DNA from 3 places in the Pseudoalteromonas sp. AS71 genome. Region 2 is predicted to be linked to each of the others. Evidence: predicted binding sites of a transcription regulator. Region 2 holds the regulator's gene; each other region holds the start of a gene.
The links. The regulator sigma-54, encoded in region 2, starts transcription at its own class of promoters, with help from an activator protein. The targets are predictions, from matches to a motif close to GTTGGCACGNNNNTNGNNT.

Region 1 (3,282 bases), on a different contig from region 2:
AAAAATGAAGCCGGTGAGCGTTTACCTGAAGGTGAATATTCAGTAACCGCTGAAGGAAGCACTGACGGCGAATTTTCAAGCTTGCCCATTGCTACATTTAAAAACATTGAAAGCGTTAATATTAATGGCTCAAGTGGCATTATTATTAACACTAAAGAAGGTGCGGTTAGGCTGACAGATGTAGCAGAAATCGCGTAATAAATTTTAGTATTTTCGCCTGCTAGCAGGCCACAGACTAACAGGTTAGAGGTGAATTATGAGCTTCAATATTGCATTAACCGGCCTTGCTGCCGCGCAAAAAGATTTAGACGTAACGGCAAATAATATTGCAAACGTTAATACCACAGGTTTTAAAGAGTCACGCGCTGAGTTTGCCGATGTTTACGCTTCATCAGTATTTAGCTCTGGTAAGACTAAAAATGGTGACGGTGTGCAAACAACCATGGTTGCGCAGCAGTTTCACCAAGGCTCACTGCAATTTACAAATAACTCACTTGATTTAGCAATCACTGGTGAAGGTTATTTTGCGATGACCGACGATTTATCTTCGCAAGATTTAACATATACACGTGCAGGTGCATTTAAGCTTAACCAAGATAACTTTATGGTTGACGCAAAAGGTAACTTTTTACAAGCATTCCCTGTTGACTCATCTACAGGTGATACAACGTCGGTAAGTTTGAGCACAACTGATCCAATTCAAATCCCTGACTCGTCTGGTTCTCCTCGCGCAACAGAAAACGTATTTTTGTCGTTTAATTTAGATGCAACGGCGGATCCATCAGGTCTAGATTTTGACCCTACGTCTAGTGGTACTTATAACTCATCTACGTCAACAACAGTATATGATTCACTAGGTGAACCTCATATTTTACAATACTTTTTTGCTAAAGAAGATGATGCCGCAGCAGGTGGTACAGATAACAGTTGGGAAGTATACGCAACACTCGATGGCAAAGTAGTTGATGGCACAACTGGTGGAGAACAAACAACGACACCTTATACACCACTGACTACCCTAGGTTTTAACTCAAGTGGTTTGCCATCAACAACAGGTGGTGTGGCAAATACAAATACAACTACTTTTGATGAAATACTACTGCCAGCGGGTTCTGGTGCTGGTTTATCAACATTACTAGACAATGGTGCAACTTTCCCAGGTACTGGTATTGAGCTTAACTGGCGCGATGAAAATAACACGGCTGGACGTATCCCAACTCAGTATTCAAGTGGTTTTGAAGTAAAAGCACTCGATCAAGATGGCTCAACAGTAGGTCGTTTAGCCGGAATTGATATAGGAACAGACGGTAAAATTGTCGCTTCTTACAGTAACGGTGACTCAACATTCCTAGGGCAAGTGGCTATGGTGCGTTTTCCGAACTCACAAGGGTTATCACAAGTGGGTGATACAAGCTGGAAGCAAAGTATTGATTCAGGTGAACCTGTAGCGGGTGAAGCCGGTTCGGGTACGTTTGGTGGAATTAACTCATCAGCGCTTGAGCAATCAAATACTAATCTTACAAACGAGCTTGTAGACTTAATTACTGCACAGCGTAATTACCAAGCAAACTCACGTGCGCTTGAAGTTAACTCAACTATTCAGCAAAGTATTTTGCAGATTCGATAAGCTAAACCCCATTAAATATATTAGGCTGCATTTTTGCAGCCTTTTTTATAAGTCCTCTTTGTAAGCCCTTCTAAATACCTCTCAATGTTGCGTCAAATTTAATCTGGCACCTATTTTGCATTTGTAAGTTCAGAGATTTTTTATGTGAGTCGATACTATGGACAAAATGGTCTACATTGCGGCCTCTGGCGCTAAGCAAAGCCTACAAGGGCTTGCTTTAAAAGCCAATAATTTGGCGAATGCAAATACAACAGGATTTAAAGCTGACTTTGCCCAGGCGCGTTCTATGCAAGCGTTTGGCGAAGGTTTGCCTACACGTGTATTTTCAATGCAAGAGCGTCCGGGTTCAAACATGGTATCGGGTGGCATTGTTCAAACCGGGCGAGACTTAGATATCGCGATGAGCGATAACGCATGGCTTGCTGTGCAAGATGCCTCCGGTAATGAAGCTTACACAAAAGTGGGTACGTTAAACATTACTGCTCAAGGCATGCTCGTAACCAGCCACGGTCGTCAAGTTATTGGCGAAGGGGGACCTGTTATTTTACCCGTCCCAGTCGAAAAAATAGGGTTTAGCCAAGATGGCGCTATTCAAGTTCGACCGCAAGGCGCTCCCGCTAACTTTTTAGAAGAAATAGACACGCTTAGAGTGGTAGAAGCAAATAGCTCCCAGCTCGAAAAAGGTAACGATGGTTTATTTAGACCAAAAGCAAATGTAACAGTAGATACCTCTGCCAATGTAAAAGTTTTAAGTGGTTCGCTTGAAATGTCAAATGTGAACCCTGTTCACGAAATGGTCGACATGATAAGCCACCAGCGCCAATTTGAATTACAAGTGAAATTAATGAAAACAGCTGAAGAAATTGACGAGCGTCAAGATCAGTTATTACGCATAGTTTAACTTTAAAATGAGGACACGATTATGAATCCAGCATTGTGGATCAGTAAAACTGGGCTAGACGCTCAACAAACCGATATATCGGTTATCTCAAATAATTTAGCGAATGCGAGTACCGTAGGTTACAAAAAAAGCCGCGCTATATTTGAAGATTTACTTTATCAAAATATTAATCAACCAGGTGGTCGTTCATCGCAAGATACCGAAATGCCGTCGGGCTTAATGTTAGGTGCGGGTGCTAAAGTTGTAGCTAACCAAAAAGAGTTTACGCAAGGCAACATGTTGACCACCGAAAACTCACTAGATTGGATGATTTCTGGCGAAGGTTTTTTTGAAGTACTGCAACCTGATGGCAATATTGCTTACTCGCGCAATGGTCAGTTTACTACTGATGGCGATGGACGAATTGTAACATCGGGCGCAGGTTACGTTATTCAGCCAGAAATGAATGTACCAGATGACGCGCAATCAATTACGGTTTCCCAAGACGGCGAAGTATCTGTACGTGTTGCAGGCCAAGCCGATAACGTTGTAATTGGTCAGCTGACTATTAGTGACTTTATTAATCCATCGGGTCTTGAGCCAATTGGTCAAAACCTTTATACCGAAACGGCTGTAAGTGGTGCGCCTGTACAAGGTAATCCTGGTGTTGAAGGGTTAGGTAGTATTATTCAAGGCTCACTCGAAACATCTAACGTAAATGTGACTGAAGAGCTGGTAAACCTAATCGAAACTCAGCGTATTTACGAAATGAACT
Region 2 (3,282 bases):
AGGGCTTGTTCCTAGCGACAAAGGTAAAATATCTATTGATGATAACGATATTACTCTTTTACCTATGCATAGTCGTGCTAGATTAGGCATAGGCTACTTACCACAAGAGTCATCGATTTTTAGAAAGCTGACTGTTTATCAAAACTTAATGGCCATTTTAGAAACGCGCAAAGAACTAAATAAACAAGCCAGAGAAGACACGCTCAATAACTTATTAGATGAATTTAGCATACAACACATTCGTGATAGCCAAGGTATGGCATTATCGGGGGGAGAACGTCGTCGTGTAGAAATAGCACGAGCGCTGGCAGCAGATCCTAAATTTATATTACTGGATGAACCGTTTGCCGGTGTTGACCCTATTTCGGTATTAGATATAAAGAAAATAATAGAACATCTTAAAAATCGTGGGATTGGTGTATTAATTACCGACCATAACGTAAGAGAGACCCTTGATGTTTGTGAAAAAGCCTACATTGTTTCTCATGGGGAGCTGATTGCATCAGGTACTCCAGAACACGTATTAAATGATAAAACAGTACGCGATGTTTACTTAGGCGAGCAATTTAGGCTGTAACATTTACGCCATGTCTTTAAGCATCTGCTAGTATTAATTATAACAACATAAAAGGATTGTTAGAGATACATGAGGCAATCACTACAGCTGCGCATGGGCCAGCAACTTACAATGACTCCACAGTTGCAACAAGCTATTCGTTTGTTGCAACTCAGTACATTGGATCTCCAGCAAGAAATACAAGAAGCTCTCGACAGTAATCCACTATTAGAGGTTGAAGAGGCAGACTATTCCGAAGACGCTGCTGGTAAAAACGAGCAAAAAGCTGATACCGATGACATAACTGTTAGCGCATCTGCTGATGATGCTCCGAGCGAATACGAACAAGATACTGGTGAAGCACTTGCAAAAGACACGCTAAGTGACGACATGGCTATGGATGTCAGTTGGGATGAGTACATGAGTGCCGCTCCTGCAGCCTCATCAGGTCCAATGCCTGAAGACGAATCAATATACCAAGGCGCCTCTACTGAAACGCTCCATGAGTATTTAATGTGGCAATTACAACTAACGCCATTTAGCCCTACAGACGAAGCTATTGCTATTGCTATTGTAGAAGCTGTCGATGATTCAGGTATTTTAACACTAAGCTGCGAAGAGATTTTAGAAAGCTTTAATCAAGAAAACGAAGATGATAACGAAGTCGAACTTGATGAAATTGAAGCGGTATTAAAACGCATCCAACTGTTTGATCCTGTTGGTATTGCTGCACGTAGTTTACAAGAGTGTTTGTGTATTCAGCTTAATCAATTTGATAAAGAAACACCTTATATTAATGAAACGAAAATGATTTTAACCGAGCATATTGATCTATTAGCAGCTCGCGACTATCGTACATTAATGAAAAAAACTAAGCTCAAAGAAGAAGAGCTTAAAGAAGTAATGACACTAATACATACTCTCAACCCAAAACCTGCAGATACTATTGTAAGGGAAGAATCTGAGTATGTTATTCCTGATGTGTCAGTTAAAAAAATTAAAGGCCGCTGGGTTGTCGAATTAAACCCAGATAGCATGCCTAAAATTCGTGTTAATAGCCAATACGCAGCAATGTCTCGCACTGTAAAATCAAGTGGCGACAGCCAGTTTATTCGCTCACATTTACAAGAAGCTAAATGGTTTATTAAAAGCTTAGAAAGTAGAAACGACACGCTATTAAAAGTTACTAATTGTATTGTTAAGCAACAACAAGGCTTTTTTGAACATGGCCCTGAAGCCATGAAACCAATGGTTTTAAATGATGTTGCTGAAATGGTAGAAATGCACGAATCGACAATTTCGCGTGTGACTACTCAAAAGTACATGCATACACCCCGTGGTATATTTGAGCTTAAATATTTTTTCTCAAGCCATGTAAGTACTGAAAACGGTGGTGAATGTTCATCTACAGCAATACGTGCGCTTATCCGAAAATTAATCGCAGCAGAAAACTCAGCAAAACCATTGAGTGATAGCAAAATAGCGGATATATTGGCTGAGCAAGGAATTAAAGTAGCGAGACGTACAATCGCAAAATACCGCGAATCTCTTGCTATTCCACCGTCAAATCAGCGTAAAAGTCTGATTTAAGACGCTAAACTAAGAGGGTAATGCTTATGCAACTAAACTTAACTGGTCGTCACGTAGAATTAACCGATTCACTAAGAGACTATATTAATACTAAATTTGCGAAGCTTGAAAGACACTCTGATCATATTAATAATGTTCATGTCATTCTCGATGTAGAAAAATTAAATCAAAAAGCAGAAGCCACAATACACGTAAGCGGTGCTGAGCTATTTGCCTCTACAGAACATCAAGATATGTATGCCGCTATTGACTCGTTGATCGACAAGCTCGATCGCCAAGTAATCAAACACAAAGAGAAGCTTGCTCGACACTAATATGATGAAATTAAGTTCACTTATATGCCAGGACTGCAGCAAAGCTGCGGTCCTTTTTAATAGCAAAAAAAGAATTTTAGAGTTCATTAGCGAACTTGCTCACGACAAACTTCCGTATTTACCGCAACAAGATATTCTTAATGCTTTAATGAGCAGAGAGAAATTAGGTAGTACAGGTATAGGGCGTGGCATTGCTATTCCTCATGGAAGAATGAGCGGTGCAGAAGAGCCTTTGGCTTTAGTGCTCGTTAGCGAAACTCCAATAAACTTTGATGCAATCGATAATCGCCCTGTTGATATTTTTGTCGCACTCATCGTACCAGATGGCGATAACCAGCAGCACTTAAAGACTCTAGCAACCATTGCTGATAAACTAAACAACAAAGATTTTTGTAAACAGTTACGCAGTGCAAAATCTGATACTGAGCTTTACCAAGTTATTGTCGATCAATCATAGTTTTATAAAGGGTGTTAAATGGAGTTAATTATCATAAGCGGCCGTTCTGGTTCTGGAAAGTCGGTTGCTTTACGCGTTGTAGAAGATTTAGGCTATTATTGCGTAGATAATATTCCAGTTAACTTGCTTCCTTCATTAGTTCGCAGTGTGTCTGATAGCTACGATAAAATTGCTGTTAGCATTGATGTGCGAAACATCCCTAAAGAGCAAGATGAATTTAACGATATTCTTGAATACTTACCAGGCTTTGCAAATCCTACGTTATTTTATTTAGATAGCGACGATCAAACGTTGATAAAACGCTTTTCAGAAACACGCAGGTTACACCCACTATCAATTGACTCGCTGCCTCTTGATTTAGCCAT
Region 3 (3,282 bases), 170 kb from region 2:
GAAGCTGCAAAGAAAAGTATTTCAGGTTGTGTTGAGCTGGCTATGTTAATTAATTCACAAGGTGAAGCCCAAGGGTATAAGGTTATTGCATCCTACCCTGAGGGTGTGTTTGATAATAATGCAGCTGCTGCTGTGGGTTTATGGCGCTGGAAAGCGACAACTGAAAATACGAGTAAGCAACCTATTCTAACTTATCTCAAAATGGATTTTATGGTGAGCCCAAAACCTACTGATGCAGAGTATTTGGCGCATTGTTCTAAAAATAAAGCCTGAACGTAATTAATAGATATAAATATAATAAGCTAGGTGCTTGTTTACCTAGCTATAAAACTACTTACTTGCATATAAGCCATATTCATTTAGTGCTAACTTGCCATCTTTATCACTATCGTAGCTTGAGAACCGTGACCACAAAGCCGGATCTATAGCGGTTTCTGAACGTGATAAGAAACCATCTTTGTTCCTATCTAGCTTTTTAAATTGCTTTGCAATATCGTTACTTGCGGCAAAACTAAATGTGCTAAAAATACTAAACGCCAGCAGCGTTATATAACTTATACTTTTCATACAAATCACTTAGTAAAGGTTGTTAGTTAGATAACTTTTAAATTCGACTAGCGAAATTTGGTTATCTTGGTTTTTGTCCCATTTTACAAAGGTGTTTAAAAGTTGTGGTTGGGGATCAAGTTCGTCGTGTGTTAAATAGCCGCTTTTGTCGCTATCTAGGTGATCAAAGCGTTGCTTTACATCAAGTGCCGCGGCATCAAAACTTAATAGCATTAAAATGCTTATAACAAGGGGAAGTATCTTCATGGTGTTCCTTCCAAAAGATGTATTAAAAGTTCGTGACTAAAACAAAGTAAAAAGCACTTGCCGTAATTTAACTCCCAACATTAAATCCTTTTACACACTCCCTCAGGGATTATGGCAAATGCTTTTAAGCTCAGTTTACCTGTAACAAGCTTAAGTAAACCTTAATCAGTAATTACTGATTAAGGTTTAAAGCTTTCAAATTCTTTTTTTGAGATTTTTTCATCACCGTCTTCGTCTAAATCGGTAAATTGTCTCATTACTTCTTTGTCTTTCTTCGCTTCTGCAACAGATATTTGCCCATCCATATCTTTATCTAAATGGGTAAAGCGCACGTTTGTTGGCGATGCAAGGACAGTGGCACTAATTGCTAAAAACATTAATGAAAAAGCGGCTATAAGTTGTTTCATAATCACGTTCCTTATTAAATGAGTTTATTGGATAAATTTTTTGAATTCATCTAGCGACAATTGACCGTCTTGATTGGTATCAATTTGTGAAAAATTCTCGTGTAAAACAGCATCTTCACCTGCTTCGGCTTCACTTAATGTGCCGTTGCTGTCTTTATCAAGCTCGTTAAAAGTCGCGTGAACGTCCATTGCGTGTGCGTTAGCGCCTAAAAAGCCTAAAGCCAGTAATGATGAAACTACTAAAATGCGTTTGTTCATAATTATTTCCTTATTGATTAAAGTTAGTAACAGCATTACAAAAATGATGCCAATAATAATTATTATTAATTTTCAAATGCTTAGCGTTTTAACTTGAGGGGAGTGAGAATTTTTTACAGGGTTTATTATAATTTTTGTATGTCTTTTGCAACACTATGTAGCGAGATTAAAGAGATGTTTTTAAAATCAATGGCTTACGCTGTCTCTATTTGGCGACACATTGTTTTTGTAGCACTGGCTGTTAATCGTATTAAATATAATTGCTGGTTCAGCTAGTGTATAAGGTAAGCACTTAATAATAGAACGCTTAATTTAAAAGGACTAAACGAAATGCCAGCAACCATAGCTAAAAAATACCAAGCAATGCTTAACTGGCGGCCTAATTTAATCGGGCAATTTGCAATGAGTATGCTGCTTTCGTTGCTTCCGCTTTCTATAGTGGTAATTGTATTTTTAAATGCGCTTAACAAGCAATTAGCTATTACTCAAAGTATTGTGAGTAATAATTACCAAGTTACTAAATCGTTTAATACTCTAAAACAAGAACTCAACAGTCTTGAGCGGGCCACTAGGCAAAACTGGGTATTAAAAAGTGAATCGCTCGACAAACTCATTGTTGATAAATGGCAATCATCCCTGCAAAGCATTGATGAGCTTAAATTTGTAAACATGAATAAAGATTATACCCACCAATGGCAACGCTTATATACCACCTTACAAACCGCGCATGTTGAATTGGTTGAGCAAAAACAACAACAAGCTGAGTTGTTTGTGCCAGTGAGCGATTTAGTCGCTGAACTTACTTTATGGTTACGTGATAAAAACGAAGCGCAAATTACCAATAACCAAAATGAGCTGACAAGCTTGCAAGCCTCATTTATAAACTGGCTGGTGGCACTTATTCCACTTACTTTAATTGTAGGTGGTGGTTTTTTATGGCGCATAAGTGGGCGACTAAAAGGGTTAACCACGGTTATTGATAAGTTAGGACAGGGACATTGGCAGCAAAAAATATCAGTTAAAGGTTCCGCTGAGCTAGTTGAGCTAGGAGAGAAGCTTCAGTGGGTGCAAGAGCAACTACATATGCTTGAGCAGCAAAAAGATACTTTTTTACGCCATGTCACCCATGAGCTAAAAACGCCGTTAGCTTCAATGGTCGAAGGTACTGACTTACTAACTGATGAAATAGTAGGCCCAATTACAGGTGAGCAAAAAGCGGTACTTGAGCTTATTAGCCAATCTATGGTGCGCCTTCGCACAATGATTGACAGTTTATTGAGTTATAATGCGATTCGTACCAGTAAAGACAGTCTAAGCGAAGTTGAATTTAGCCTCCTTATTAATAAAATAAATAGCCATTTTGAGCATCGCTTAAGTGCGCGTGAGCAGGCTCTGCAATGGAGAAATGACTTACCAAATAAACCGCTTGCTTTACCTAGTGAGCTTATTGAGATGATTTTAATTCAGCTTATCTCAAATGGCTTAAAATTTTCAGAAGATAAGCAAAGCGTTACTATTAATTTAGCGCTTGAGCAAAATCAACTTTGTATCGCTGTGCTCGATAGAGGGTGCGGTATTAAAGAGCAAGAAAAAACTCAAATTTTCAGCGCATTTTATCAAGGTAAACACAGTAAAAATGTTACGCTGCAAGGCAGTGGGCTGGGCTTAACTATTGTAAAAGAGTCTGTTGAACAGCTAAGAGGTACACTTACTGTTGAACATAACGAGCCACATGGTTGCCGGTTTTCAATTAAAATTCCCATAACAAAAAATCTAGGAGTTAATTAACATGCGCTTGCGTTTA

Region 1: a site for sigma-54 is predicted at 1,730-1,748, ahead of WNY98_RS12825 (flagellar basal body rod protein FlgF). Genes of this name have one in related genera too.
Region 3: a site for sigma-54 is predicted at 1,514-1,532, ahead of WNY98_RS01145 (EF-hand domain-containing protein). Genes of this name have one in related genera too.

Annotation. Positions count from the first base shown of each region.
Region 1 covers NZ_JBBMQZ010000015.1:115,567-118,848, reverse strand. Annotated here, with positions in the region: gene WNY98_RS12835 (flagellar hook assembly protein FlgD) at 1-198, shown strand, start outside; gene flgE (flagellar hook protein FlgE) at 257-1,627, shown strand; gene WNY98_RS12825 (flagellar basal body rod protein FlgF) at 1,785-2,528, shown strand; gene flgG (flagellar basal-body rod protein FlgG) at 2,550-3,282, shown strand, end outside.
Region 2 covers NZ_JBBMQZ010000001.1:49,494-52,775, reverse strand. Annotated here, with positions in the region: gene lptB (LPS export ABC transporter ATP-binding protein) at 1-577, shown strand, start outside; gene WNY98_RS00290 (RNA polymerase factor sigma-54) at 647-2,146, shown strand; gene hpf (ribosome hibernation promoting factor) at 2,173-2,460, shown strand; gene ptsN (PTS IIA-like nitrogen regulatory protein PtsN) at 2,465-2,917, shown strand; gene rapZ (RNase adapter RapZ) at 2,936-3,282, shown strand, end outside.
Region 3 covers NZ_JBBMQZ010000001.1:222,752-226,033, forward strand. Annotated here, with positions in the region: gene WNY98_RS01125 (energy transducer TonB) at 1-273, shown strand, start outside; gene WNY98_RS01130 (calcium-binding protein) at 331-567, opposite strand; gene WNY98_RS01135 (calcium dependent protein) at 577-813, opposite strand; gene WNY98_RS01140 (hypothetical protein) at 993-1,220, opposite strand; gene WNY98_RS01145 (EF-hand domain-containing protein) at 1,245-1,478, opposite strand; gene WNY98_RS01150 (HAMP domain-containing sensor histidine kinase) at 1,809-3,266, shown strand; gene WNY98_RS01155 (hypothetical protein) at 3,268-3,282, shown strand, end outside.